2 regions of the Kitasatospora sp. NPDC033851 genome follow, and region 1 is predicted to be linked to the other one. Evidence: riboswitches for the same ligand, from Rfam matches in the RefSeq annotation. Region 1 holds a riboswitch; the other holds the start of a gene.
The links. A riboswitch is a leader RNA that binds a small molecule or an ion and turns the genes downstream of it on or off. The one in region 1 is predicted to bind glycine.

Region 1 (14,648 bases):
CCGAGGAGGCCGAGGAGGAGCCGGAGGCCGTCGTGATGCGGCGGTGGATGCCCGGACAGGACGTCCGGCACGCGGAGTTCGGGCCGGGCTGGGTGCAGGGCAGCGGCGTCGGGAGGGTCACCGTGCGGTTCGAGACGCCGTGGAGCGAGCCGGGGCGGGTGCGGACCTTCGCGGTGGACGACCCGGCGCTCGAGCCGACCCGGCCGCTGCCGCTGCGCCGGGGCGAGGACACCGAACCGGACCGGGACGGCGGTGCAGCCGAGCGGGACTGAGACACGAAAACGGCCCCACCCGGTGGGGGAGTACCGGGTGGGGCCGCATCACCGTGCCGGACCCCGTGCGTTCGTGATGCCCTCGCGACGTACGGAGACCGGGGCCCCGCGCCCTGTCCCTGAGCGCGGGGGCCGGACGCCTCGTCAGGCGTCGGTCTTCACCAGCTTGTCGCTGGAGTCCTGCTGGGCCGAGTCGCCGACGACGGTCAGCGGAGCGGCCGGCTTGACGGTGCGGATCAGGAACGGGACGACACCGGCGATGATGCAGACCACGGCCGCGGTCCAGAACGCGTGCTTGTACGCGTCCAGGGTGGGCAGCAGCAGCGGGATCTGCGGCGGCAGCTTCATGACGTCGCCGGTCAGGATGGCGGCCATGACGGCGGTGCCGATCGCGCCACCGACGGTGCGCAGCACCGAGTTCATGCCGTTGGCGATGCCGCTCTGCTCGGCCGGGACGGCGCCGTTGATGTAGGCCGGCATCGCGGCGAACGCGAGGCCGACGCCGAGGCCGAAGATCGCCGAGGCGGTGTAGATGTCGCCCTCGTGGCTGTGCCGCAGGGCCAGGTAGGCCATCGCGATGGCGCCGAGGACGCCACCGAGGACCAGCGGCATGCGCGGGCCGCGGCGGGCGATCAGCAGCGCGCCGAGCGGGGCGGCCACCATGGAGCCGATCGCGGACGGCAGCAGCATGACACCGGCGTGCAGGACGGTGGCGGTGAAGCCGTAGTGGGTCAGCTTCTCCGGGGTCTGGGCGAAGTTGCTGATGACCATGAAGGAGCCGTACATGCCGAAGCCGATGAGCAGGCCCGCCAGGTTGGTGAAGGCCACGGCCGGACGGGACATCATCTTCATGTCGACCAGCGGGTGCGCGACCTTGGTCTCGATGATGCCCCAGACCAGGGCGACGACGGCGGCGACGGCGAACAGGCCGAGGGTCTTGGTGGAGGTCCAACCCCAGTGGTTGCCCTGGCTGACCGCGACCAGCAGCGCGGAGAGCCAGCCCGCCAGGGTGATCGCGCCGAGCGGGTCGGCGCCGCCCTCCTTGTCGGTGACCGGGTCGGACGGGACCCGGAAGGCGACCAGGGCGACCGCGATCAGGCCGAAGACCAGGCCCATCCAGAAGATCGACTTGTAGCTCCAGTGCTCCAGCAGGAGACCGGTGGCGACCAGGCCGAGGCCGGAGCCGACGCCCATCGAGGCGCTGATGGCGGCGACGCCGCCGGTCACCTTCTGCTTGGGCAGCTCGTCGCGGACGATGCTGATCGCCAGCGGCATGACGCCACCGCCGGCGCCCTGCAGGACGCGGGCGACGACCAGCCAGGTGAAGGAGTGGGTGCTGACTGCCAGTGCCGAACCGGCGACCAGGCCCGCCAGCGAGATCAGCAGCATCGGCTTACGGCCCCGGAGGTCGCCGAAGCGGCCCAGGAGGGGAGTCAGCACGGCGGCGGAGAGCAGGTTGGCGGTCATCAGCCAGGTGACGCTGGAGGCCGAGACGCTCAGTTCCTTGGCCAGCGAGGGCAGGATCGGGACGACCGCGGTCTGCACCACACTGAACGACAGCATCGCCAGGATGAGGGCCGGCAGGACCCGGGCGCTGCTCTGCTTCTCGGCCGCGATGGTGGGCTGGGGTGCCTCACTCACGGTTGCTTCCTCCCGTACATAGTGAATGAACTGAAGTAACCATGCAGGGAGATACTTCAGAGTGTCAAATATCGAGCGGTTAAGCTTTGGCAAAGGGGAAGGCCCCGACCTCGGATGGTCGGGGCCCTGCTGGGGATCGCGGGTCAGACGAGCGGGCGCATCCCGGTGGCGCGGGAGGCGTCGGGGGTCGGGGTGACGGCGTCCTGGGGCGTGGTGGGGTCGTGGACCTCGACGTGTTCGCGGCGGAGTTCTTCCCGGATCACTTCCTCGTCGGTGTAGCGCTCGACGACCAGGCGGACGCGCTCGATGGGGGCGAGGTACTTGCGGACCGCCGGGCGCTCCTCACGGAGAGTGACTTCCTCGATGGCTTCGGCGATCTCCTTCTCGGTGAGGACGGCGCGCTCGGCCTCACCGACCGGGATCCGCTCGACCCGGATGCGCTCGCGGACCACCGGGACGCGGCGCTCGACCTGCTCGGTCGTCACGTACTTGCGCAGCTTCGCGGTGCCCACGTTGTGCCACTCGGTGGTGACCTCCAGACGCTCCTCGCGGCAGGTGATCTCGATCGGGTTGCCGGGAGCGGAGGAGTCGGCCCCCGAGCCGCGTGCGTGGGTGGTCGCCGCCGGCATCGGGTGCAGCTTGGGTTCCGTGATGGGCGCCGGGGAAGCCGTGGCGGGAGCAGGGGTGCTGAGGGTCCGCATGTTGCTCTCCATGGCGGTTACGGCGGTGGTCGCGCTGGTGCTCTCGGGCTCGGGGGAGTGGAAGGCGTGCGGCTTGGCGGCGACCGCGGCGGCGGCGGGGGTGGCGCCGAAGTCGAGGTCGGACTGCGCGGCGTGGCCGCCGTCCTCGCCGCCCGGGTGGTCCTCCGCTCGGGTGTCGAGGCCGTAGTAGCGGTAGAGCTGGAGCTCCTGGGAGGGGGACAGGTGCTGGCCCACGCCGAAGTCGGGGGACTCCTTGACCAGCGACTTGTCGTACGGCACCCGGAGCTCGTCGCCGGAGAACTCGCTCGTGGTGAGCGGGACGAAGGCGTCCCGGCCGAAGATGCCGGTCCGGACGGCGGCCCACTCGGGCTGGCCGGTGGCGTCGTCCAGGTACACCTCGTCGACCGTGCCGATCTTGTCTCCGTTGCGGTCGACCGCCTTGTGGCCGATGAGGTCCCGGGGGTCGATGTCGGTCTGCACTCTTTCCTCCAGTGCGCTGAGCCTGCGGAACTCCCACAGGAAGTCGGCCGGAGTACCCGTGCCGTCCGCCACTTCACACCAAATGCCATGAATCGGACGGGCGCGACCGGGGTGCGCCGGACGGGCTGCGGGCTGAGCCGTCCGGGGGACGCGCGTAGACCCGGGGTGACCCGAAGCACCCGTGATCCGACGGCCTCCCGCTGGTACCCTGGGCGGCGACCGCAGAGCCCGCTCGGGAGAGTCTCCGACCGCGAAAAGCGCTGGTCGGGGCGCCGAAGGAGCAACTCCTCCCCGGAATCTCTCAGGCATCCGTACCGTGTGGGGTAGGTCACTCTGGAAAGCAGGGCAGGAGTCTCGGCACAGAAGCCGGCGACCACCACCCTCACCGACGGTGCAAGCCGACGGAGCGCCCACAGCGCACCGTGCGGGCGAAGCTCTCAGGTCCCGATGACAGAGGGGGAGGCCTGTCGGGTCCGCCCGCCATGGCTCATTCGCTGTCCGCAGCGGGGAAGGCCGGTCGGCGCGCGTACCCCCGCCGGTCCGTGACCAGGAGGCCTCGACCACCATGAACGCCCAGCCGAACGCGGGACGCCCCACCAGCGCCTCGACCCTCACCGAGCTTGAGCTGGCCAGCCCCTTCGAGAACCGCCACATCGGCCCCGACGCCGCCGCGCAGGAGAAGATGCTGGCGTCCGTCGGCTACGGCTCGCTGGACGAGCTCGCCGCCACCGCCGTGCCCGAGGCGATCCGCTCCATCACCGCCCTGGACCTGCCCGCCGGCCGGACCGAGGCCCAGGTCCTCGCCGAGCTGCGCGAGCTGGCCGGCCACAACCGGGTGCTCCAGCCGATGATCGGCCTGGGCTACTACGGCACCTTCACCCCGCCGGTGATCCTGCGCAACGTCATGGAGAACCCGGCCTGGTACACCGCCTACACCCCGTACCAGCCGGAGATCTCGCAGGGCCGCCTGGAGGCGCTGCTCAACTTCCAGACCGTGGTCTCCGACCTGACCGGCCTGCCGACCTCCGGCTCCTCGCTGCTGGACGAGGGCACCGCGGCCGCCGAGGCGATGGCACTGGCCCGCCGCGTCACCAAGGTCAAGGGTGGCGTGTTCCTGGTCGACGCCGAGACCCTGCCGCAGACCATCGCGGTGATCGAGACCCGCGCGGTGCCGACCGGTGTCGAGGTCGTCGTCGCCGACCTGTCCGAGGGCATCCCGGCCGAGATCGCCGAGCGCGGTGTCTTCGGCGTGCTGCTGCAGTACCCGGGCGCCACCGGTGTGGTCCGCGACCTCGCCCCGGTGATCGAGCAGGCGCACGGCCTGGGCGCGATCGTCGCCGTCGCCGCCGACCTGCTGGCGCTGACCCTGCTCAAGTCCCCCGGCTCGCTGGGCGCCGACATCGCCTGCGGCACCTCGCAGCGCTTCGGCGTGCCGATGGGCTTCGGCGGCCCGCACGCCGGCTACCTCTCGGTGCGCGCCGAGTACGCCCGCTCGCTGCCCGGCCGCCTGGTCGGCGTGTCCGTCGACTCCGACGGCAACCGCGCCTACCGCCTCGCGCTGCAGACCCGCGAGCAGCACATCCGCCGCGAGAAGGCCACCAGCAACATCTGCACCGCCCAGGTGCTGCTCGCCGTGATGGCCTCCATGTACGCCGTCTACCACGGCCCGGACGGCCTGGCCGACATCGCCCGCCGCACCCACCGCTACGCCGCCGCCCTCGCCGAGGGCCTGCGGGCCGGCGGCGTCGAGCTGCTGCACGGCGAGTTCTTCGACACCGTCACCGCCGTCGTCCCGGGCCGCGCCGCCGAGATCGCCGCCGCCGCCCGCGCCAACGGCATCAACGTCCACCAGGACGGCGCGGACCGGATCTCCGTCTCCGCCGACGAGACCACCACCCGCGAGCACCTGGCCGGCGTCTGGGCCGCGTTCGGCGTCGAGGCGGTCGAGGTGGCCGAGGGCGCCGAGGCGCTGCCGGCCGCGCTCCTGCGCGACGACGAGTACCTGACCCACCCGGTCTTCCACAGCCACCGCTCGGAGACCGCCATGCTGCGCTACCTGCGCCGCCTGTCGGACCGGGACTACGCGCTGGACCGGGGCATGATCCCGCTGGGCTCCTGCACCATGAAGCTCAACGCGACCACCGAGATGGAGGCCGTGACCTGGCCGGAGTTCGGCCAGCTCCACCCCTTCGCGCCGATCGACCAGGCCCAGGGCTACCTGACCCTGATCCGCCAGCTGGAGCAGCAACTGGTCGAGGTGACCGGCTACGACGCCGTGTCGATCCAGCCGAACGCGGGCTCGCAGGGCGAGCTGGCCGGCCTGCTGGCCGTCCGCGCCTACCACCACGGCAACGGCGACACCCAGCGCGACGTCTGCCTGATCCCGTCCTCCGCGCACGGCACCAACGCGGCCTCCGCGGTGATGGCCGGCATGCGCGTGGTCGTGGTGAAGACCCTGGTCGACGGCGACGTGGACGTCGAGGACCTGAAGGCCAAGATCGAGCAGCACCGCGACAACCTGTCGGTGCTGATGGTCACCTACCCGTCGACCCACGGCGTGTACGAGACCCAGATCACCGAGATCTGCGCGATGGTGCACGAGGCCGGCGGCCAGGTGTACGTGGACGGCGCCAACCTGAACGCCCTGGTCGGCCTCGCCAAGCCGGGCAAGTTCGGCGCGGACGTCTCGCACCTGAACCTGCACAAGACCTTCTGCATCCCGCACGGCGGTGGCGGCCCGGGCGTCGGCCCGGTCGCGGTGCGCGCCCACCTGGCGCCGTACCTGCCGAACCACCCGCTGCAGTCGGAGGCCGGCCCGGCCACCGGTGTCGGCCCGATCTCGGCCGCGCCGTGGGGCTCGGCGGCGATCCTGCCGATCTCCTGGGCGTACGTCCGGCTGATGGGCGGCGAGGGCCTCAAGCGCGCGACGCAGGTCGCGGTGCTGAACGCCAACTACATCGCCAAGCGCCTCGCGCCGCACTTCCCGGTGCTCTACACCGGCCCGGGCGGGCTGGTCGCGCACGAGTGCATCATCGACCTGCGCCCGCTGACCAAGGAGACGGGCGTGACGGTGGACGACATCGCCAAGCGCCTGATCGACTACGGCTTCCACGCGCCGACGATGTCCTTCCCGGTGGCCGGCACGCTGATGATCGAGCCGACCGAGTCCGAGGACCTGCACGAGATCGACCGGTTCTGCGACGCGATGATCGAGATCCGGGCCGAGATCGACAAGGTCGGCTCGGGCGAGTGGGCCGCCGACGACAACCCGCTGCGCAACGCCCCGCACACCGCCGCCGAGCTGGCCGGCGACTGGGCGCACGGCTACTCGCGGCAGGACGCGGTCTTCCCGGCGGGCGTGAACCCGGCGGACAAGTACTGGCCGCCGGTGAGCCGGATCGACGGCGCGTACGGCGACCGCAACCTGGTCTGCTCCTGCCCGCCGCTGGACGAGTACGGCGTCTGACGGAGCCGGGCGCCACGGCGTCCGGACGAACGGCAGGGCCCCGGCGGAACTCTCCGCCGGGGCCCTGCCCGTACTGCCTCGAGTCGGTGTCCGGGCCGGCCGTACGGTCGGGACCGCGGTGCGGTCGCGCCCGGCGTACGGCCGGGGACCGGGTGGTCAGGCCGCGTGGGCGACGGGTCGGCGCGGCGCGATCACCCGGCCGTCCGGCAGCAGCTCTCCGGTGTCCTCGAACAGGACGACGCCGTTGCAGAGCAGGCTCCAGCCCTGCTCCGGGTGGCAGGCCACCGACACGGCCGCTTCGCGGTCTTCGGACTCGGCCGATGGGCACTCAGGACGGTGCTGGCACATACGCGTACCCTCGCTTCGCTCTGCGATCCTCCCCGTGGTGCGGTCGCCGGAGGTCGTGCCGTCCGGAGGCCGCCGCGGTAGTCGGATCCTGTCCGCACGCCGACCAGGTGTTGACCGGCGCTCAAGTGGGTAGGACAGGTGGTCCTTCCACGCTGGTTCCCAGTGTCGGCATCCGCGGACGTGCGCGCAGCGATTTCGTGACATGCGCCACAACTCCCGGGCAGAGATCACCCGTTCAGGTGGGGGCAGGGGGAAATCGCGCACCGGTGGGTCAGGCGGTGGATGGCCCGATCAGGCCATGGGGGATGGCCCGTTCAGGTGGTCGCCGTTCGGGTGACGCACCCGGGCCCGGGTGCGCGGGCACGACGGAGGGCCGCCGGGCGGTGGTCCGGCGGCCCGTGCGGATACGGGTGGTTCAGGAGGAGCCGAGGAGCAGCGGCCTGGCGAGCGGGGCCCGGGCGAGCAGCGGCAGCAGTTCGGCGGCCGGGTAGGCGCGGTGGGCGGTGACGCCGAGCGGGGCCGGGGCGAGCGGGATCAGCAGGTCGGCGGCCGGGCCGGTGTCGGGGCTGTGCAGCCAGAGCGCCGTCGCGTACTGGCCTGGGAAGGTCAGCAGTCTGGGCTGTTGGCGGATCCGGGAGTTCTGGGCGAGCTGCCAGGCCTCGCGCAGCGCCCGGACCGTCGAGTCGAGGTACGGGCCGGCGGTGAAGTGGGAGAAGGTGTGGCCCTCGACGGCCTGCACCACCTCGGCGGCGGCGGCCACGTCGGCGCCGTCCTTGATCAGGAAGCGCCACCCGGTGCGGCGGGCGGCGGGGAGATCGGGGTGCGGGCCGTGCAGGACATGGACCGCGAGCGGATGGGCGGGGATCAGGGGGCCGGCCGGATGGCGCAGTGCTGCGGCGGCGGGCTGGCGCAGCGCGGTCTCCGAGTCGAGTGCGCCCAGGACGGCACGCAGGGCGCTCGGCGGGGGCTGGGGGGTCTGCAGAGTCATGGCGGGGTCCGCCTCTCCAGGTGAGATCGGCGTGCGAGTGCGGCATACCGGCATGGCGTGGCGCGTCATCGGTGACGGGGGCCGGGCCGTGTCCGGTTGTGCAGGATCGCGGTGCCGGCGCGGTCGCCGCCGTCGACGAGGGCTTCGCGGTGGGAGCGGACCGGCCGGAGCGCTGTGCGAATTTTCATCGAACAGATGCGCAGGGTGATCTGTTTATCACGGGCGGTGGCGCCGAGCAAGTCTGCAGATAGTCTGAATTACCGTCAGTTTCCTTGCATTGCAAGCCAGTACAAGCATTCGGGTATCGATCTTCGAGGTGGGCATGATGCTTGCACGGTCGGTCGGCCGGGTGGCTCAACGGGGTGTCTCAGGAGGAGGGGACCGTGGGCGAGAAGGTCGTGGCGACTCGGGCGGATCTGGCGGACCGACAGCTCTACCGGCGAAAGCTCCAGGCCTGTCAGGAGGCGCTGGGGCGGATGCTGCGGGAGGACCGTTTCGACCGGCCGCGGGCGGTGATGGGGCTGGAGATCGAGCTCAACCTGGCCGACGAGCAGGGCCTGCCGGCCATGAACAACGCCCAGGTGCTCAGCGAAATCGGCTCCAGCGACTTCCAGACCGAGCTGGGCAAGTTCAACATCGAGGTCAACATCACGCCGCACCGGCTCTGCGGGCACGTCTTCGAGGAACTGCGGGAGGAGCTCGACATCGGGCTGCGCTACGCCGACCGGCGGGCCGCCGAAGCGGGCGCCCGGATCGTCATGGTGGGCATCCTGCCGACCCTCGAGCACGCCCACACCGGCCTCGACGCGATGAGCCACAACCAGCGGTACACCCTGCTCAGCGACCAGATACTGGCCGCGCGCGGGGAGGAGATCGCGCTCGACATCGAGGGCGTCGAGCACCTCCAGCTGGAGTCCATCACCATGGTCGCCGAGGCCGCCGCGACCTCGCTGCAACTGCACCTCCAGGTGACCCCCGAGCGCTTCTCCTCGGTGTGGAACGCCGCCCAGGCGCTCTGCGGGCCACAGCTCGCGCTGGGCGCGAACTCCCCCTTCCTGTTCGGGCGGGAGCTGTGGCGGGAGACCCGTCCGGTGCTCTTCCAGCAGGCCTGCGACACCCGTTCGGCCGAGCTCAAGGCGCAAGGCGTGCGCCCGATCACCTGGTTCGGCGAGCGCTGGGTGGACTCGGCGTACGACCTCTTCGAGGAGAACCTGCGCTACTTCCCCGCCCTGCTGCCGATCTGCGACGACGAGGACCCGCTGAAGGTCCTGGCCACCGGCGGCGCGCCCAAGCTCGCCGAGATGCGGCTGCACAACGGCACCATCTACCGCTGGAACCGGCCGATCTACGACGTCTCGGGCGGGGTGGCGCACCTGCGGGTGGAGAACCGGGCGCTGCCGGCCGGGCCGACGGTGGCCGACACACTGGCCAACGCCGCCTTCTACTACGGGCTGGTGCGGGTGCTCGCCGAGCAGCCCCGGCCGGTCTGGACCCGGCTGCCGTTCGAGCGGGCGGACGAGAACTTCCGGCAGGGCGCCCGGTACGGCATCGACGCGGTGTTCCAGTGGCCGCGCCCCGGACGGGCCGGACGCGGCGGCGGGCTGCAGACGGTGTCCGCCGTCGACCTGGTGCTCGGCGAGCTGCTGCCGATGGCCTACCAGGGCCTCGACGAGTGGGGCGTGGAGCCCGCCGACCGGGACCGCTACCTGGGCATCATCGAGCAGCGCTGCCTGCGCCGCACCAACGGCGCGGCCTGGCAGAGCGCGACCTTCCACCGACTGCGCGAGCAGTACGGGATGGACCGGCCGGCGGCGCTCGCGGCGATGACCCGGCGCTACGCCGAGCACATGCGCGGCGGGGAGCCGGTGCACACCTGGCCGGTGGGTTAGCCGGTACGCACCTGGCCGGTGGGTCGGCCGGTGTGTACCCCGGTCGGCCGGTACGCACCTGGCCGGCCGGCTGACCGGGCCGCTGTGTCAGGATGATCGCTCCGGCGGTCGGCCGACGGCCGGAGCGACCGCCCGTCCGCTGGAGCCCCCGTGACCACCGTCCCGACCGCGCCGGAGACCGAGCAGCCCACCCGCCGGCTGCTCGGGGCGGAGCTGCTGATCGTCCTCGGCCTCTCGCTCGGGGCCAGCGGGATCAGCGCGCTGATCAGCTTCGCCGGCTCGCTCACCGAACCGATCAAGCTCGGCCAGCAGGTCGCCACGCTGAACGGCTCGCGGGCGCCCGGGCGGCCCTGGCTGGACCTGGTGTGGCAGCTGTACTACATCGGGCGCGGCCTGATGCCGGTGGTACTGGTCGGCTACCTGCTGGTGCGCGAGGGCGCCGCGCTGCGGGTGCTGGGCTTCGACCTCGGGCAGAAGCTGCGCGACCTCGGCCGGGGCGCGGCCGTCGCGGCGGCGATCGGCGGGTCGGGGCTGGCGCTGTACCTGGCCTCGCAGGCGGCCGGGTACAACCTGACGGTCGCGCCCTCGGGGCTGCCGGACGTCTGGTGGCGGGTGCCGGTGCTGGTGCTGTCGGCCTGGCAGAACGCCATCCTCGAGGAGGTCGTCGTCCTCGGCTACCTGCTGCGCCGGGTCCGGCAGTTGGGGTGGTCCTGGCCGGCGGCGGTGGTGGCGAGCTCGGTGCTGCGCGGCTCGTACCACCTGTACCAGGGGGTCGGCGGGCTGATCGGCAACATGGTGATGGGGGCGGTGTTCTGCCTGCTGTACCGGCGCTGGGGGCGGGTGATGCCGCTGGTGGTGGCGCACGCGCTGATCGACACGGTGGCCTTCGTCGGGTACGCGCTGCTCGCCGGGCACGTCAGCTGGCTGCCGACCCCCTGAGCGCCTTGACGGGGAGGGCCTGGCCGCGCGGCGGTCGGGCGAGCAGCCGGTCGACGTGCCGGCGCTCCAGGCCCTGGCCGGGGTCGATCGGCAGCAGCAGGCGGTCGCGGCGCCAGAGCGATTTGCGGACCAGCCGGGAGGGGATGACGTCGTCCACCCAGGCGAACGGGCGGCCTCCGGCGTAGCGCAGCAGCGGGGCCCACTTGGCGGCGGAGAACAGCTCCATCAGCGGGACGTGCGGGTCGTCGGGCTGCGGGACGTAGCCGCTGAGGCGGACCACCGGGAGCGGGTCCAGGCCGATCGCCGGGGCGATGTGGGTGTTGGCGTGCTCCTCCCAGGTGGTGGCCCAGACCAGTTCGTACGTCCCGGCGAGCTCGCGCAGCCAGTCGCCGTGCCGGGCGGACAGCAGGACGGCGTAGCCGAGCAGGGTGTGGGTGTCGAATCCGGCGTCCGGATGCGGGCAGACCGGGTTCAGGACGCCGTCGACGTCCAGGAACAGCAGTGGCTTCGGCACCGGTGGCCCCCCAGAGCGGTCGTGATTCCTACCTGTCCGGACGTACCACCTGTCCCGTTGGTTGCCCACCGGTGGGCGCACGAGGGGCGCACGGGGCGCTCACGACGTGGGCACGGGCTCGGTGGCGGGCACCGGTGCGTCGGTGGTGCTCCGGCGGCTCAGCCGGCGCACCTGCGGCTCCAGCAGGACCGCCGCGCTGAGCACCAGGCAGGCGACGGCGCAGGTCCAGAGCGCGCCACCCAGGCCGAGCGCCACGGCGGCCGGGCCGGCCAGCGCGGTGCCGACCGGGGCGAGCGAGTAGGAGCCGAGCTCGTCGTACGCGGAGACCCGGGAGAACATCTCGGCTGGGATCTCCTGGCGGAGCGCGACCATCCAGTTGACGCCGAAGACGGTGACGCCGACGCCGGAGAGGAACATCGCGGCGATCAGCAGCGGCAGCGGTGCGGCGGCGGCGAGGGCCAGCGCGGGCACGCCGAACAGGAACACCCCCCAGTTGCCGACCAGCAGGATCCGGCGGGGCCGCCAGCGCGCCATCAGCAGGCCGGTGGCCACCAGGCCGACGCCGTAGGCGGACATCGCCAGGCCCCAGGCGCCCGCGCCGCCGAGCCGCTCCTTGGCGATGGCCGGCCCGTACACCGACTCGACCGCGCCGATGCAGGCGACCAGGACGGAGAACTGGAGCACGATCACCCAGAGCCAGCGGCGGGAGGCGAACTCCCGCCAGCCCTCCCGCAGGTCGCGCAGCATGCTGGCGCCCGAGGGGGCGGGGGCCTGCTCCGGCTCCAGGAAGAAGCGCAGCGCGGCGGCGATCAGGAAGCAGAGGGCGTCCAGGGCGAGCACCCAGCCGGGGCCGACCACGGCGGTGAGTGCTCCGCCGAGGGCGGCGCCGCCGATCTGGGAGGCGTTCTGGCCCATCCGGAAGACCGAGAAGGCGCGGGCCGCCTGCTCCTGGGGGACGGCCTGCATGATCATGCCGCCGGAGGCGGGGGAGTAGAGCGCGTAGCCGGCGCCGCCGGCGGCGGAGAGCACCAGCAGCTGCCAGAGTCGGGCGTTCCCGGCCAGGACCAGCGCGGCCAGTACGGCCTGGGAGGCGCCGCTGAACAGGTTGGCGGCGACCATGATCCGGTGGCGGGGCAGGCGGTCGGCGAGGGCGCCGCCGAGCACCAGGAGCAGCACCGTGGGCAGCAGGCGGGCGGCGGTGACGTAGCCGACCTCGGTGGTGGTGCCGCCGTTGCCGAGGACGGCGAAGGCGGTGGCGATGGGGGCGCCGGCATTGCCCAGGCCGCTGACCACGGTGGCGGCGGTCTGGATGCGGAAGTTGCGGCTGGCCCAGGCGAAGCGGCGGGGGCGCGGGGGTGGGGTGGGCACCTGGCGACTATGGCCGGAGTTCGTACAGGTGTCCATCGGGTTTGCGCACCTGTCGGGCCGCCTCGGTGGGTCGATGCCGGGTCGAGTCCGCCAGCCGGTGTCGAGCCGATCCCGGCAGCGGGGCCGGGCCGGCCCCGTCAGCCGAGGTGGCCCCGGAGGAAGGTGAGGGTGCGGCGCCAGGCGATCCGGGCCTGCAGGGGGTCGTAGGTGCCGAGGAGGTTCTCGTCGTTCATGAAGGCGTGCCCGGCCGGGTAGAAGTGGATCTCGGGGCGGACGTCGGTGGCCTCGCCGATCCGGATCGCGGCCTCGTCCACGGCGGTCATCGGGATCGAGCCGTCCAGCTCGCCGAAGTGGCCGAGGACGTGGGCGGTGAGGCCGCGGTAGTCGAAGTCCGGGTCGGGCGGGAGGCCGTAGAAGGGCGCCACGGCGGCCACCTTGTCGCCGGCCCGGGCGGCCAGCAGCAGGGCGAAGCCGCCGCCCATGCAGAAGCCGACCACGCCGACGGCGTCGCCGACCACCCCGTCCAGCGAGAGCAGATGGTCGACGGCCCCGGAGAGGTCCTCGACGGCCCGCTCGACCGGGAGTTCGCGTTTGAACCGGGCCGCCTCGGTGCGGTCGTGGGTGGTCGCACCGCCGAACAGGTCGGGGGCGAGGACGGTGAAACCCTCGGCGGCGAAGCGGTCGGCCATGGTGGCGACGTGCGTGGTGAGCCCCCACCACTCCTGCACCACCACCAGGCCGGGCCCGGCGCCCTGCGGCGGCCGGGCCAGGTACCCGTGCGCGGTACGGCCGTTGCTCGGGAAGGTGACGTTCTGCCGGGAGCCGCGCTGGTCGGGCATGGCTTCCTCTCGGTGGGTCGGGCCGCGTGCGGCGGGGTGCGGGGGGCGGGGGGCGGGGTCAGCCCATCTCCTCCAGGGGGCGGCCCTTGGTCTCCTTGATGCAGAAGGCCACGAACGGGATGGACAGCAGCGCGAAGGCCGCGTAGATGGCGTACGTCGCCGAGAGGTTCCAGTCGGCGAGGTCGGGGAAGCTGACGGTGATCGCCCAGTTGGCGATCCACTGGGCCGACGCCGCGACGGAGAGGGCGAGCGCGCGGATCCGGTTGGGGAACATCTCCCCGAGCAGGACCCAGACCACGACGCCCCAGGAGAAGGCGAAGCACAGCACGAAGACGTGCGCGGCGACCAGGGCGACGGTGGCGTGGGTGTTGTCCAGGGTGGCGGTGTCGCCGGTGCCGTACCGGAAGGAGAACGCCCAGGCGGCGGTGGAGAGCGCGGCCGCCATGCCGATCGAGCCGGCCAGGGCGAGCGGTTTGCGGCCGATCCGGTCCACCAGGGCCATCGCGATCACCGTGCCGATCACGTTGATGATCGAGGTGGAGAGGCTGATCAGAAGCGAGTTGGACTCGTTGATGCCGACCGACTGCCAGAGCAGGGACGAGTAGTAGAAGATCACGTTGATGCCGACGAACTGCTGGAACGCCGAGGCGCCGATGCCGACCCAGACGATCGGCAGCAGGCCGAAGCGGCCGCCGAGCAGGTCCTTCATCCGGGGCTTGTGGGCGGACTCCAGCACCGCGCGGATCTCCGCCACCCGGGCGTCCAGGTCCACGCCCTCGCCCTCGACCTCGACCAGCACCTTGCGGGCCTGCGCCTCGCGGTGGTCGGCGATCAGGAAGCGCGGCGACTCCGGGATGGCGAGCGCCATCAGCCCGTACACCAGGGCCGGGATCGCCTCGACGCCGAGCATCCACTGCCAGGCCTCGATGCCGCCGAGGTGGTTGGTGGACTCGCCGCCGGCGGCCTGGTTGAGCGCCCAGTTGGCCAGCTGGGAGACGGTGATGCCGAGCACGATCGCCATCTGCTGGAAGGAGGCGAGCCGACCGCGGTAGGCGGTCGGCGCGACCTCGGCGATGTAGGTGGGCGCGATCACCGAGGCGATGCCGATCGCGATGCCGCCGATCACGCGCCAGGTGGCGAGGGTCTCGATGTTCGGCGGGAACATCGAGCCGATGCCGCTGGCCGCGAACAGCGCGGCGGCCA
Region 2 (14,648 bases), on a different contig from region 1:
TAGATCTTCTCGCGGGCGGCCTTGTCCGGGTTGACGGCGGCGTCGTCGATCAGCTGGTTGACCGCCGGGTCGTTCAGCTGGGACAGGTTGCTGTTGCCGGAGGCCTTGATCGCGCGGCCGTCGACGATCTGCTGCAGGAAGCCGTAGCCGGTCGGCCAGTCGGCACCCCACTGCATCATCATCAGGCCGATGTTGTGGTCCTGGGTGAACTGCGGGGCACCGGCGCTGTCGGTCAGGTACTTGCCCTGCGGGTACTGCTGGATCTCGGCGTTGATGCCGACCTTCTTCAGCGCGGCCTGGATCGAGGTCGCGGCGGCGACCTCGGTGGCGCGCTCGGTGCGGGCGGAGATGACGGTGTTGATGCTGTCCTTGCCGCAGGCCTTCAGGGCGTCCTTGGCCTTGGCCTCGTCACCCTTGTTGTCCTTGGTCTCGAACTGGTTGAAGTCCTGGTGGCCCGGGATGTCCGGCGGGAGCACCGTGTTGGCGATCTGGCCGCGGATCGGGCCGCCCTCGGCGGTCTGCACCGAGACCTTGTCGATCGCGAACTGGACGGCCTTGCGGCAGTCGACGTTGTCGAACGGCGCGACCTTGGAGTTGATCGCCAGGTAGACCAGGCGGCCGCCGTAGGCGTTGTCGGTGCTGGCCTTGAGCTTCGGGTTCTGCAGGATCTGCGCCTGGGTCTGCGGGTCGACGCCGCCACCCACCAGGTCGACCTGGGCGTTGCCGGCCAGCAGGTCCTTGTCGATGGTGGCCTGGTCGATGTTCATCTTGAGCTGGATCTTGTCCGGCAGCTGCTTCCGGATCGGGTCCGTGCTCTTGTCCCAGTTGGTGTTCGGCACCAGGGTGGCCTGCTTGCCGTCCTCGTAGGACTCGAACTTGAAGGAGCCCGAGGACACGATGTGCTTGACGTAGTCGGCACCGGTGTCCTTGGCCTGCGGGACCGGCGCGGTCTGCGGGGCGCTCACCAGGTAGTCGAAGTCCGCGAACGGGTGCTTCAGGTGGAAGACGATCGTGCTGTCGTCCGGCGTCTCGATCGACTTCAGGTCGCCGGTCTTGTCCTTGTACGGACCCGCGTACGGCGTGTCGTTGTCGACCAGCAGGTCGTGGAAGTAGGTCGGGCCGTTGGAGTTCACGTCCGGCGCGAAGTTGGAGCGCTCGACGGCGTACTTGACGTCCTTCGAGCTGATCGCGGTGCCGTCGTCGTACTTCAGGCCCGCACGCAGCTTGTACGTCCAGGTCAGGCCGTCCGCGCTGGGCTGGCCCATCGACTCGGCGAGGTCCGGGACGAGCTTGTTGCCCTCCTCGCCGGCGGCCGGGTTGAACGTGGTCAGCGGACGGGCGTACAGGCGCGAGAAGTTGTAGATGTACGCGTAGTACGTGTTGCCCGGGTCGAGCGAGTCCGGGGTGCCCTTCATCTCGAAGGTGACCGTCCCGCCCTTCTTGTCCGAGGCGTTGACGATGTTCTTGGTGGCCGCGTTGGCTCCGCCGCCGCCCGAGGCGGAGGACGAGGAGGACGAGTCGCCGCTCTTCGACGAGCTGGAACAGCCGGTGACAACCAGGACCGCGGCGGCAGCCGCCGCGGTCAGGGCGACGGTACGGGACCTACGCATGGGTGAGATCAACCCCTTGAGGATGTGGAAAAGGTGGAGGGTCCTGACGCAGGGTCAGTTGCTCTTGGGATCGAGGGCGTCGCGCAGCCCGTCGCCGAGCAGGTTGAAGGCGAGCACGGTAAGGAAGATCGCCACACCGGGGACCACCATGTACTGGGGGTCCACCTGGTAGTACCGGATCGCGTCCTGGAGCATCCCGCCCCAGGAGGCCTGCGGAGGCTGGATGCCGACACCGAGGAAGCTCAGCCCGGCCTCGAAGAGGATGTTGGTCGGGATCAGCAGGGTCGAGTAGACCAGGATCGGACCGACCAGGTTGGGCAGCAGCTCCTTGAACAGGATGAACGGGCCCCGGGCGCCCAGGCTGCGGGCCGCGTGGACGAACTCCCGCTCGCGCAGCGAGAGGGTCTGGCCGCGCACGATCCGGCCCATGTAGGGCCAGTTGAAGAAGCCGATCACGAAGATCAGCACCAGGATGTGCAGCGGCAGGCCGTGCAGGCCGAACGCACCGCCCTGCAGCGAGGTCGAGATCGCGATCGCGAAGAGCAGCAGCGGGAACGCCAGGAAAACGTCCATCACACGGCTGATCAGGGTGTCCACCCAGCCGCCGTAGTAGCCGGCCATGATGCCGAGCACGGTGCCGATGGTGTTGGACAGCACGGTCGCGCCGAAGGCGACCAGCAGGGAGACCCAGGAGCCCTCGATCACGCGGGTCAGCAGGTCGCGGCCCTGCAGCGGGTCGACGCCGAGCGGGTGGGACCCGCTCATGCCGCCCCAGTCGCCGAGCGGCAGGCCGCCGAGGTCGGCGTCCAGCAGGTCCTGGTGGAGGGCGTCCGGGTCGAGCCCGAACATCGACTCGATCGGCTTGGCCAGCACGGCGAGCAGGATCAGCAGGATCACCACGACGCCGCCGGCGACGGCGGCCTTGTCCCGCTTGAAGCGGGTCCAGGCGATCTGGCCGAGGGAGCGGCCCTCGATCTTCTTGGCCGGGCTCGCGGCGGCGGGTGCCTCCGGCTCGTTCCCGGCGGTTGTGACGGATGCGGTCATGGTCAGTTGGTCCCCTCGCCGACGGTGGCCGGCCCACGGGTGCCGGGCGCCGGCTTCGGCGGTGCGGCTGCGGACGTGCGGAGGTGCGTAGAAGCGGGTGGGCGCGGCAGTGCGTCGTGCACAGGCACTGCCACCACGCGGGATGGGCGTCGCGTGGTCGAACGGGTCGGCGTGCGCGCTCACCTTTGTGGGGTTCCAGTACGCGCGGTGCGTTGCGCAGAACTCTCTGCCATCCGAACTGGCTTACGCCAGACCTGACAACCGACAGATGCCCAACTGTGATCTGCAGGCATGCATCTCCCGGGCCTTCGGCATATCCCTCTTCACACGTCTGTAACATGCATGTCAAGATGGCCGGACGGCGCAATTCGGAAATTCGTCCGGAAAGCATCGAAGCCGACTTGACGGACAATCAAGTCGGCTTCGGCTTCGGCCTCACGGCCCGGGATTTACGGCGGGAACGGGCCCTGAAGGACCGGGTTCGGCAGGACCGGGTTCGGCAATCAGCGCCCGGGGTAGCCGGGCCACGGCCGCTGCGGCTGTTGGGGCTGGGGCTGCTGCTGCCAGCCCTGCGCGGGCGGCTGCGTGCCGTAGGCCCATCCCGGCGTCGGCTGCCCCGACATCGACTGCCCCGGGTACGCGGGCGGCGGCACCGGCGGGTACGGACCGGTCGCCGGGCGGCCGGCCTCCCGGTCGAAGAACGGCCGCGCGTTGGCGCGCATCCACAGCGCCACCGGGTCGTACTCGTCCGACATCGCCACCGTGGACACCGCGAGCCCCTCCGGGGCCACCGCGATCGCCCGCTGCATCAGCGCGCGCACCGCCTCCACCGCGGGCGGCGAACTCTCGTACAGGTCCAGGCCGATCGCCAGGTACGGCTCCCCCACCGCCGGCTGCACCCACGCCCGGCGCAGCGCCCGGACCGCGCGCACCTCGCCGGCCTGCCGCTCCAGCAGCGCGAAGAACGGCTGGGCGTTGACCTGCGGCTCGCTCAGCTTCAGCGGACCGGCCGGCAGCCGGTCCAGGCCCGCGGCGACCCGCCGCAGGTCGGCCCAGGGCACGCCGACGCCGCCGCCGGGCGCGTGCGGGTTCAGCCACAGGCCCCAGCGGGTGCGGTACAGCGAGCCGGCGATCTCCCGGCCGGAGACGACCTCGTGGGCCCGCCCCCAGCCGGAGGCGGCCAGCTGCTCGGGCGAGGTGACGGCCGGCGCGTAGCCGTGGCCGCTGATCTCCATGTTCCCGTACTGCGCGTCAGGACTGCCCGGCGTGCCGTGCCAGAGCAGCATCCAGACCCGGCCGTCCGCCAGCGCGTGCAGCAGGCGCTCGTACGCGTCGTAGCGCTCCGGCGCGACCTCGCGCAGGGCGTGCTCCAACACGCCGGGATCCGCTCCCGGGCGCCCGGCCGGTGCCTGGCCCCAGGGCCCCGGCACCCCGCCCGCTCCCGTTCCCGCACTCATGCGCCCACCTCGCCGCGCCTCTTTCCTCGAACCACCGGCCGTCGGCCGTCTGCACGCACCCTATGGCGCGGCACCGGCCACCGCCACGGCGACGTGCCTTGGATACGAACCCCGCTCACACCCGCGTGTAGAAAGGCATGACCCGGGTGAGCAGCCACTCGACCACCGGGTCGTCGGCGAGGTCGAGCAGTACGAGGTGGACGCCGCCCGGCAGCGGCGCGGTTCCCAGCGCTCGGCCGAGCGCGTCGTTCACCGCGGCCGGGTCGGCCGGGGCCGCCGGATCCAACTGGACGCCCACGAACATCACGGTCGGCTCGCCCTCGATGCTGGCCAGCGCCCGGCGGGCGGTCAACACCCCGGGAAGGGCCGACAGTTCGGCCCGGCAGGCGGCCAGGAAGTGCTCCGGGTCCTCGCCCGGCACCGGCTCGCGCAGCGCCACCCGGCCGCCGGTAGGCGCCGCCGGGTCCTCGGCGGCCTCCCACCGGTCCTGGCGCGGACCGCGGCGCAGCTCGGCCACGCCCTGCGGCGGCACCGGGATGCCCACCGCCGCGTCCGGGTTCACCGCGATGCCCACGCCCAGCGGCAGCCCGCGGGCGAACTCCCAGACCGGCGCGATCGCGAAGGCCATCCCCGGCGCCTGCTGCAGGAACACCTCCTGCGAGGAGAACACCGGTACGTACGGGTCGCCGCCCAGTTCGATGGTCGGCAGGTCCAGCGACTGCCCCTGCGGGTCGGCCCCGCCGGGCAGCGGCACCCACACCTGGCTGCGGGCCAGCACCTCGATCACCCGCGGCGTCGCGCCCGGGTCGCCCAGGGCCGCGGTCAGCACCTGCTCCAGCTCGTTGGCCGGCCACGTGCCGCCCGCCGGCGCCCCCTCCGGGCCGCCCCACCCCTGCTGCTGCTCCACCGGGTACCCCATGCGCCGCCGATTCCGCCCTCTGCCGGTCGGCCGCCCTCTGCTGCGCCGACGCGGAGCAGTCTAGGGCTCGTGTTCGCCTCTGTGTCGTGTGACCGGCTCCCCCCTAGTCGTGTGACCGGCTCCCCTCTCACCGTGTGACCGGGTCCCCTCTCCCTTCCTCGTCCGGGACGTGCCATGATGTGCGCGTCCGACGGCATGCGCCGCGGGCCCCACAACTCCATACCGGCCGCTCGAACCCGCGCGGGAGAGCCCGGAGTGCCGCACCAGTGAGTGAGTGGCACAGCCGGCGCCGAAGGAGCAAGTCCTCCCCGGAATCTCTCAGGCCCCCCTACCGCACGGGTTAGGCACATCTGGAAAGCGGCGCGCGGCCCTGTCGCGCGCCCACCCACGGTGCAAGCCGCCATGCTGTCCTGGATGCTGGAAACAGCTGCGGGCCGGCGGGCGGTGAAGCTCTCAGGTTCGACGACAGATGGGGAGACCCACGCCGCCGCATGCCCGCGCGCAGGGTCGGCCCCCGAGAGGGTCCGGTCCGGCGCGTGCACCCATGAGTGCCCCGACCGAGGAGTTCCTGGCCATGTCGTCCCTCCGCCTGACCGCGCTCGACGCGCTGCACCGCGCCCTCGGCGCGACCATGACCGACTTCGCCGGCTGGGACATGCCGCTGCGCTACGGCAGCGAGCGCGAGGAGCACCTCGCCGTCCGCACCAAGGCCGGCCTGTTCGACCTCTCCCACATGGGCGAGATCACCGTCACCGGTCCGCAGGCCGGCGAGATGCTGGACCACGCGCTGGTCGGCTTCGTCTCCGCGCTGGGTGAGCTGCGCGCCCGCTACACCATGATCTGCGCCGAGGACGGCGGCATCCTGGACGACCTGATCGTCTACCGCCTGCGCGAGGACGCCTTCCTGGTCGTCGCCAACGCCTCGAACGCCCAGCTGGTCCTCGACGAGCTGATCGCCCGCGCCAAGGGCTTCGACGCCGTCGTCACCGACGACCGCGACACCTACGCGCTGATCGCCGTCCAGGGCCCGGAGTCCACCGCGATCCTGGCCGAGACCACCGACGCCGACCTGCCCGGCCTCAAGTACTACGCGATCCTCCCGGCCCACGTGGCCGGCCGCGAGGTGCTGCTGGCCCGCACCGGCTACACCGGCGAGGACGGCTTCGAGATCTTCTGCCACCCGGTCGACGCCGAGGAGATCTGGCAGGCGCTGACCGCCGCCGGCGAGGGCCGCGGCCTGGTCGCGTGCGGCCTTTCCTGCCGCGACACGCTGCGCCTGGAGGCGGGCATGCCGCTGTACGGGCACGAGCTGTCCACCGACCTCACCCCGTTCGACGCCGGCCTGGGCCGCGTCGTCCGCTTCGACAAGACCACCAACGAGGGCGCCTTCGTCGGCCGCAAGGCGCTGGAGCAGGCCGCCGCCGCGGCCGAGGCCAACCCGCCTCGGGTGCTGGTCGGCCTGCTCTCCGAGGGCAAGCGCGTCCCGCGCGCCGAGTACACCGTGGTCTCCGCCGACGGCGCCCCGATCGGCCGGATCACCTCCGGCGCGCCGTCCCCGACGCTGGGACAGCCGATCGCGATGGCCTACGTCGACGCGGCCCACGCCGCCCCCGGCACCACCGTCGCGGTGGACGTGCGCGGCAAGCACGAGCCGGTCCGGGTCGTGGCGCTGCCGTTCTACAAGCGCGCCCGCTGAGCGCCCGCCGAGCGCCCCGCCGACACCCGCCTTTCCCCATACCCGCACGTCGAAGCCGTCCACGCGGCGGCCCGCTTCGCCGTACCCGCTTCCCATCCTGGAGAATGACGCCATGAGCAACCCCCAGCACCTGCAGTACACCAAGGAGCACGAGTGGCTCACCGCCGCTGAGGACGGTGTCTCCACCATCGGCATCACCAAGCACGCCGCCGACGCGCTCGGTGACATCGTCTACGTGCAGCTGCCGGCCGTCGGCGACGCCGTGACCGCCGGCGAGACCTGTGGCGAGCTGGAGTCCACCAAGTCGGTCAGCGACCTGTACTCCCCGGTGACCGGCGAGGTCGTCGAGGTCAACCAGGACGTCCTGGACGACAACGGCCTGGTCAACAGCGCCCCCTTCGAGGGTGGCTGGCTGTTCAAGGTGCGCGTGGAGTCCACCGACGAGCTGCTCAGCGCGGACGAGTACGACGCGCTCACCCACAGCAGCTGACCCGCTCGTGATCGGGCGGGCCGCAGCACGGCGGCCCGCCCTCCCCCGCCGTCCCTCCGCTCTCCTCCCCGGGAAGACCACACCATGACGGTTCTCAACCAGTCCCTGCACGCCCTCGACCCGGAGATCGCCGCCGCGGTCGACGCCGAGCTGCACCGCCAGCAGACCACCCTGGAGATGATCGCCTCCGAGAACTTCGCCCCGGTGGCGGTCATGGAGGCCCAGGGCTCGGTGCTCACCAACAAGTACGCCGAGGGCTACCCCGGCCGTCGCTACTACGGCGGCTGCGAGCACGTCGACGTGGTCGAGCAGATCGCGATCGACCGCATCAAGGCCCTGTTCGGCGCCGAGCACGCCAACGTGCAGCCGCACTCGGGCGCGCAGGCCAACGCCGCCGCGATGTTCGCGCTGATCCAGCCGGGCGACACCATCCTGGGCCTGGACCTGGCCCACGGCGGTCACCTGACCCACGGCATGAAGATCAACTTCTCCGGCAAGCTCTACAACGTGGTCGCGTACCACGTCGACGAGAAGACCGGCCAGGTCGACATGGCCGAGGTCGAGCGCCTCGCCAAGGAGCACCAGCCGAAGCTGATCATCGCCGGCTGGTCCGCCTACCCGCGCCAGCTGGACTTCGCCGAGTTCCGCCGGGTCGCCGACGAGGTCGGCGCGCTGCTCATGGTGGACATGGCGCACTTCGCCGGCCTGGTGGCCGCCGGGCTGCACCCGAACCCGGTGCCCTACGCGGACGTGGTCACCACCACCACCCACAAGACCCTGGGCGGCCCGCGCGGCGGCGTCATCCTGTCCAAGGCCGAGTACGCGAAGAAGATCAACTCCGCGGTCTTCCCCGGCCAGCAGGGCGGCCCGCTCGAGCACGTGATCGCCGGCAAGGCGGTCGCCTTCAAGGTCGCGGCCTCGGAGGAGTTCAAGGAGCGCCAGCAGCGCACCCTGGACGGTGCCCGGATCCTGGCCGAGCGCCTGCTGCAGGCCGACGTCGCCGAGGCCGGCGCGTCCGTCCTGTCCGGCGGCACCGACGTGCACCTGGTCCTGGTCGACCTGCGCAACAGCGAGCTCGACGGCCAGCAGGCCGAGGACCGCCTGCACGAGGTCGGCATCACCGTCAACCGCAACGCCATCCCGAACGACCCGCGCCCGCCGATGGTCACCTCGGGCCTGCGTATCGGCACCCCGGCCCTGGCCACCCGCGGCTTCCAGGCCGAGGACTTCCGCGAGGTCGCCGACATCATCGCCGAGGCGCTCAAGCCCGCCTTCGACGAGACCGTCGCCGACGCCCTGAAGGCCCGCGTCACCGCGCTGGCCGAGAAGTACCCGCTGTACCCGAACCTCTGATCACTTCGGTGATCGTCCGGGCCGGGTGACCGGCCTCACCCCGCCGCGACACCTGGGGCTCCGGGGCACCGCGCACACTGGTAAGTGCGCGCGGTGCCCCGAGCCGTGTCGGCCCCCCGCCCGCAAGTACTTCCACGAGACCAGACAAGGACGTCCCCCGTGGCCATCAGCGTCTTCGACCTCTTCTCCATCGGCATCGGCCCCTCGAGCTCCCACACCGTGGGCCCGATGCGCGCCGCCCGGATGTTCGCCCGCCGACTGCGGTCCGAAGACCTGCTGACCCAGGTGACGGGCGTGCGTGCCGAGCTGTACGGCTCGCTGGGTGCCACCGGCCACGGCCACGGCACCCCGAAGGCCGTCCTGCTGGGCCTGGAGGACAACTCGCCCCGCACCGTCGACGTCGACCAGGCCGACAAGGACGTCGAGCGGATCACCGCCGAGAAGAAGCTCCACCTGCTCGGCGAGCACTCCATCGACTTCGACCCCGACAGCCAGCTCGTGCTGCACCGCCGCCGGTCGCTGCCCTACCACGCCAACGGCATGACCCTCTGGGCGTACGCGGCCGACGGCTCCACCCTGCTGGAGAAGACCTACTACTCGGTCGGCGGCGGCTTCGTCGTCGACGAGGACGCGATCGGCGCCGACCGGGTCAAGCCGGACGACACCGTGCTGAAGTACCCCTTCCGCACCGGTGACGAGCTGCTGCGGCTCAGCCGGGAGACGGGGCTCTCCATCTCCGGCCTGATGCTGGAGAACGAGAAGGCCTGGCGCAGCGAGGAGGAGATCCGCACCGGGCTGCTGGAGATCTGGTCCGTGATGCAGGACTGCGTGCGGGCCGGCATGACCCGCGAGGGCATCCTGCCGGGCGGCCTCAAGGTCCGCCGCCGGGCCGCCGCTGCCGCGCGCACGCTCCGCGCCGAGGGCATCGGGCCGGCCAACGCGATGGAGTGGGTGACCCTCTACGCGATGGCGGTCAACGAGGAGAACGCCTCCGGCCGCCGGGTGGTCACCGCGCCGACCAACGGCGCGGCGGGGATCATCCCGGCCGTCCTGCACTACTTCCTGAACTTCATCCCGGGCGCCGACGACGACGGCATCGTCCGCTTCCTCCTCGCGGCCGGCGCCATCGGCATGCTGTTCAAGGAGAACGCCTCCATCTCCGGCGCCGAGGTCGGCTGCCAGGGCGAGGTCGGCTCCGCCTGCTCGATGGCCGCGGGCGGCCTCGCCGAGGTCCTCGGCGGCACCCCCGAGCAGGTCGAGAACGCCGCCGAGATCGGCATCGAGCACAACCTCGGCCTCACCTGCGACCCGGTCGGCGGCCTGGTCCAGATCCCCTGCATCGAGCGCAACGGCATGGCGTCGGTCAAGGCCATCACCGCGGCCCGGATGGCGCTGCGCGGCGACGGCCGGCACCACGTCTCGCTGGACAAGGCGATCAAGACGATGAAGGAGACCGGGGCCGACATGAAGATCAAGTACAAGGAGACCTCGCGCGGCGGCCTCGCCGTGAACGTCATCGAGTGCTGACCGGGCACTGACCGCGCGCCGGTCACGACGCCCCGGCCCCCGGGTGGAGCCCCCTCCACCCGGGGGCCTTCGCATGCCCGCTGCGCGTTTCACCGCGCACTTCCCCTTGCGCATTTTTACTGGCCGACGGACCGTCAGCAGGTCCATAATCTCGGCGAGTTGGTTCACGCCAGAGGGGGAGGCGGATGACCTTCCAGCCCGGGCCGGTGCGGCCCGCCGAGCCGCCGTCCGTTCCACCGCCACCGCCGGCGCCACCGCCGACATCGTCGGGAACACCGGGATCGCCGGGATCGCCGTACGCGAGGTCCGAGGCCACCCGGCTGCTCTGCGCCGGGGTCTACCTCGACCCGGACTACCGCCGGCGTGTCATCACCGAACTGGTCGAGCACGACGAGCGCTCCGTCCCGCCGTCCCTGGGCTTCGACCTGGTCACGGTGCTGGCGCACGCCCTCCGGGCCCGGGCACTGGAGGCTCGCACGGGCGCGGTGCTCGCCTTGGTCTGGTTGGGCTTCTTCTGCACCGAGTACTGGCCGCTGCTCCAGCACCCACCGTCCGCCGCCGACTGGAAGTCCTACGGGGAAGGACTGACCGGCGGGTACTACGGCGACGATCCGTACGGCCAGGAGTCGGCGGCCGACACCGTGTTCGGCGTGCTCTCGCACTACATGCCACCGTTCACGGCGACCTTCGCCGTCCTGTACGCCCTGGTCTGCCTGCTGTCCTGGTACGCCAAGCCCGCGGAGGTCCGGGAGTACGCGCTCTACGCCCCAGCCGCCCCCACCACGCCCGGCGGCTCCCGGGCGTCCGAGGCCCGGCGCGCCGCCGGCGGGCTCCTCTCCGTCCTCGCCGTGATCGCCCAGATCCTCTACTGGGCACTGGCGCTGGCCACACTGAAGGAGGGGGCCTGGCAGGGCACGCTGTTCCCGCTGGCGCTCGCCGCGACAGTGGGCTGGCACCGCCTGCACGTCGCCCAGGTCCTCCGCCGGGAGCTGACCCGCGAGAACTTCCCCAAGCATCCGCGCCGGCTGCCGGCCCGGCCGCGCTACCCGGCGCTGCAGCGGGCCATCGCCGACGAGCAGTACTCGCAGCTCGTCGTCTACGATCCGGCCGATCCCTTCCTCGGCGCCGGACTCCCGTTCAGCGTCTGGCGGTTCACCCTGGAGCTGAGGCGCCGCAAGGACGCCCCGGCGGCCGCCGAGGAGGGCCTGACCGCCCGGGCCGTACTCGACCTGGTCATCCCGCGCCTGGCCGCCTTGCGGCAGGCCGCCGCCGACACCAGCCTGGACCGCCTGCGGGACCTGGAGATCGAGCACGTCGTCTACCTCCCGTACGGCCCGGCGCGCGGCGAGGTCCCGCGCGGGCCCGAGGAGATCGCCCGGCACATCGCCGAGGCGGTCGACGAGGGCGGCGAACGGCGCCGGCACTTCCTGCGGGTCCGGGTCGGCGCCTGGGACGAACAGGTGGTGCTGACGGTGCAGTTGCGGGTGCACACCCAGGGGAACCTGCTGATGGTGGAGGTCGTCCCGCACGTGCTCGGGCCGGTCCGGCGTGACTACGAGCTGCTGGCGGACGCGGTGGCCCAGCAGGGCACCCGACCGGGACGCCGCGGCCCGGCGATGTCCGCGTTCACCGCCGGGCCGGCCGCGCTCCGCTCGCTGCTGCGCCCGGGCGGACGCCGGGCCACGGGCGGCACGGATGACGACGACCAGCTGGTGGTGGCCGCCCGCCCGGTCGTCTCCTTGCGCGAGGCCGCCACCACGTCGACCATCTCGATCTTCCAGGAGCTGGACGTCATACGGTACTTGAAGTCGATCGAGGAGCGGATCATCGAGGGCGTGCGGGTCGCGCTGGAGCGGTCGGGGTACGAGACCGACCGCTTCGAGCAGACCGTGATCCAGGTGATGGAGGGCGGGGTCCACATCGGTTCGATGAGCGGCGGCGCCGTCGCCACCAACGGGGGCACGGCGCAGTCGGGCGCAGTGGCGGCTCCGCCGTCCGGCGGGAAGCCCTCCTAACGACGCGGATTCGCGTCCTTGACAGGGAGTTGAGATTTCCGATGAACGAGGAGCAGGACGTGCCGCAGGACGCGGAGAGCACTCCCCCGGCACCGGCGAGCGGCGGGGTGTCGAGCAATGGGGCCTCGAACGGTGGGGTGTCGATCGGCGCGATGACCGGCGGGGCCGTCGCCGCGGGCTCCGGCACCCGGGCGGAGGACCGCTCGCAGCGGGCCGGGGCGCCCGACCCACTGCCGGACCTGCGCGGTCTGACGGTGCCCGCCCCGGCGCCCGGCGGGGTCTCGATCGGCGCGATGACCGGCGGGGCGGTCGCCACCGGTCAGGACTCGACGGCCGTCGACGCCTCGATCCGCCTCGACGCCTCGGCCCGTGAACTGCTCGCGGCGGTCCGCGAGTTGCGGGGCCACCTGCCGATGTTCACCCGGGTCGAGGGCAACGGCGTGGCCGAGGTGGAGCAGGAGCTGGACGCCGTCGGCACGGCCCTCGAACAGACCGGCACGGCCCCGCGCACCCGGCTGGAACGGCTCCGCGACCTCCTGCGGAGCTCGACCACGGTAGTCTCCGGACTCGCCTCGGCGCTGGCGGTCGTCGAGGCGATCGAGCAGTTCCTGCACTGAGCGGGGACCGGGGAGCACAGGGGGAGCAGGGATGACGGGCAAGTACTGGGACAAGGACGGCCAGCAGTGGGTGGACCACCTGCCGGCGGGCAGGGCGGCCACGCCTCCGCCTCCGGCGGCTCCCCCGGCCACGCCTGCGCCCCCTCCGCCGACGGCCCCGCCCTTCGCGCCTCCGGTCGGGCCGCCTCCGGTCGCACCACCGCTGATCGCACCACCGCTGATCACACCGCGCGCCCCTCGACCGGGGCGCCCGCCGTCCGCCGGAACGCGGCGGTCCCGGCGGGTGCTGGTGGCCGCCCTCGCCGGGGCGCTCCTCGGCGTGCTCGCGGGCGGCGGCGGGTACCTGCTGACGCGGCACGAGGGCGGGAGCAAGCCGACCGGCGCGGCGACCCTGACGGGCACGCCACCGGTCACGGCGTCCGGCTCCCCCTCGTCGTCCCCCACGGCCTCGGAGTCACCCTCCGCCACGCCCTCGCCCACGCCCACCACCCCGGCGCCCGCGCCGACCCCCACCGGGCTGCACCTCAACCGGGTCCAGGACCCGAACGGGTTCACCCTCCTCGTCCCGGACGGGTGGCAGCGGAGGGAGCAGAACGGCTCCACGTTCTACGAGACCCCGAACCAGTCCAGCCTGGTCCAGGTGTTCTCCATGACCACCCAGTCCCCCTATGAGCAGGCCAAGTCGATCGACGCCAACCTCGCGGAGACCAAGGCGTCCGCGGGCTACCGCCGTCTCCGGCTGGAGCAGACCGCCAACGGCACCGCCGAGCTGGAGTACTCCTACAACCACGCCGAGACCGGCACCGTCCGACGCGCGGTCGACCACGTCCTGGTCGGCCCCGACGGCGTCGCCTACTCGGTCATCGTGGCCGGCCCGGAGGGCGACTGGCCCACCCTCCTCCAGGCCCTCCGGGACGCGGAGCTCACCGGCTTCTGCTTCACCGCCCAGTGCCCGGCGGCCACCGGCTGACCCCCGCCCGCCAGGCCCGGCCCCCCGTCCGCCGACCCGGACCCCGCCGACCCTGACCCCCGAACCGTCGTCCGCCGCCGGTCGGCTCAGGCCGCGAACGGGTGGGCCTGCCGGGCGGTGCGCAGCGCCTGCGCCCACCAGGTGAGCTGGTCGAGCATGGTCTTGGCGGCGGCGTCGGCGGCGGGGTCGATGGCCTTGCCATCGGCGTCGAAGCAGTGGGCGGCGCCGTGGAAGCTGACCGTGTTGCGGATCGTCGCCGCGTTCAACTCGGCCATGACCACCCGCAGTTGCTCGACGGCGCGGAGCCCGCCGGAGAGGCCGCCGTAGGAGACGAAGGCGATCGGCTTGCCGTGCCACTGCCGGTTGTGCCAGTCGATGGCGTTCTTCAGCGCGGCCGGGAAGCTGTGGTTGTACTCGGGCGTGACGATGACGAAGGCGTCGGCAGCCTCCAGCCGGGGCGACACGGCGGCCAGCAACTCGGCGTCGCCCGGCGACGGTTCGCCGCCGAAGGACGGGAGGGTGGTCGGCAGCGGGGTCTCCACCAGATCGACCAGGTCGGTGGTCGCGTCGCCGCGGGCGTCGAGGTGGCCGAGCAGCCAGTCGGCGACGACCGGGCCGAAGCGGCCGTCGCGGGTGCTGCCGACGATGACCGCGATCTGCAGGTTCTGCTCCGTGGACATGGGGGTCCCCCTCCGGGATGTGATGGACGGCGCGATGTCGCGTACGGCGATGTGTACGGCGTATCCGACAGATACAACGTACACATTGGCGCGTATGCCGTCCACTGTAGATACGACGTACGCTTCAGATACGCCGTACACGCCCGGGTGATACGGTGAGGAACACCGCAGTCGGAAGGAGCCCGCCCCATGCCCGCTCAGCAGGCACCCGCCGGGGGCACCCCCGCGGCCGGCGACGACAAGGCCCAGGTCTCACTCTGGGAGCGCCTC

Region 2: linked by a shared signal. The riboswitch ahead of gcvT (glycine cleavage system aminomethyltransferase GcvT) and the one ahead of gcvP (aminomethyl-transferring glycine dehydrogenase) in region 1 are both predicted to bind glycine.

The regions. Positions count from the first base shown of each region.
Region 1 covers NZ_JBVIRL010000021.1:119,725-134,372, reverse strand. Annotated here, with positions in the region: gene ACZ51D_RS32455 (DNA polymerase IV) at 1-272, shown strand, start outside; gene ACZ51D_RS32450 (MFS transporter) at 417-1,913, opposite strand; gene ACZ51D_RS32445 (PRC and DUF2382 domain-containing protein) at 2,057-3,166, opposite strand; glycine riboswitch at 3,318-3,421, shown strand; glycine riboswitch at 3,423-3,555, shown strand; gene gcvP (aminomethyl-transferring glycine dehydrogenase) at 3,660-6,560, shown strand; gene ACZ51D_RS32435 (DUF5999 family protein) at 6,717-6,908, opposite strand; gene ACZ51D_RS32430 (hypothetical protein) at 7,324-7,896, opposite strand; gene ACZ51D_RS32425 (glutamate-cysteine ligase family protein) at 8,280-9,785, shown strand; gene ACZ51D_RS32420 (CPBP family intramembrane glutamic endopeptidase) at 9,936-10,724, shown strand; gene ACZ51D_RS32415 (HAD domain-containing protein) at 10,702-11,238, opposite strand; gene ACZ51D_RS32410 (MFS transporter) at 11,338-12,606, opposite strand; gene ACZ51D_RS32405 (dienelactone hydrolase family protein) at 12,744-13,445, opposite strand; gene ACZ51D_RS32400 (sugar porter family MFS transporter) at 13,504-14,648, opposite strand, start outside.
Region 2 covers NZ_JBVIRL010000002.1:146,838-161,485, forward strand. Annotated here, with positions in the region: gene ACZ51D_RS03870 (ABC transporter substrate-binding protein) at 1-1,610, opposite strand, end outside; gene ACZ51D_RS03875 (ABC transporter permease) at 1,665-2,654, opposite strand; gene ACZ51D_RS03880 (enhanced serine sensitivity protein SseB C-terminal domain-containing protein) at 3,158-4,111, opposite strand; gene ACZ51D_RS03885 (enhanced serine sensitivity protein SseB C-terminal domain-containing protein) at 4,227-5,030, opposite strand; glycine riboswitch at 5,262-5,374, shown strand; gene gcvT (glycine cleavage system aminomethyltransferase GcvT) at 5,605-6,726, shown strand; gene gcvH (glycine cleavage system protein GcvH) at 6,839-7,216, shown strand; gene glyA (serine hydroxymethyltransferase) at 7,301-8,569, shown strand; gene ACZ51D_RS03905 (L-serine ammonia-lyase) at 8,729-10,096, shown strand; gene ACZ51D_RS03910 (hypothetical protein) at 10,282-12,111, shown strand; gene ACZ51D_RS03915 (hypothetical protein) at 12,153-12,728, shown strand; gene ACZ51D_RS03920 (hypothetical protein) at 13,012-13,698, shown strand; gene ACZ51D_RS03925 (NADPH-dependent FMN reductase) at 13,785-14,378, opposite strand; gene ACZ51D_RS03930 (TetR/AcrR family transcriptional regulator) at 14,568-14,648, shown strand, end outside.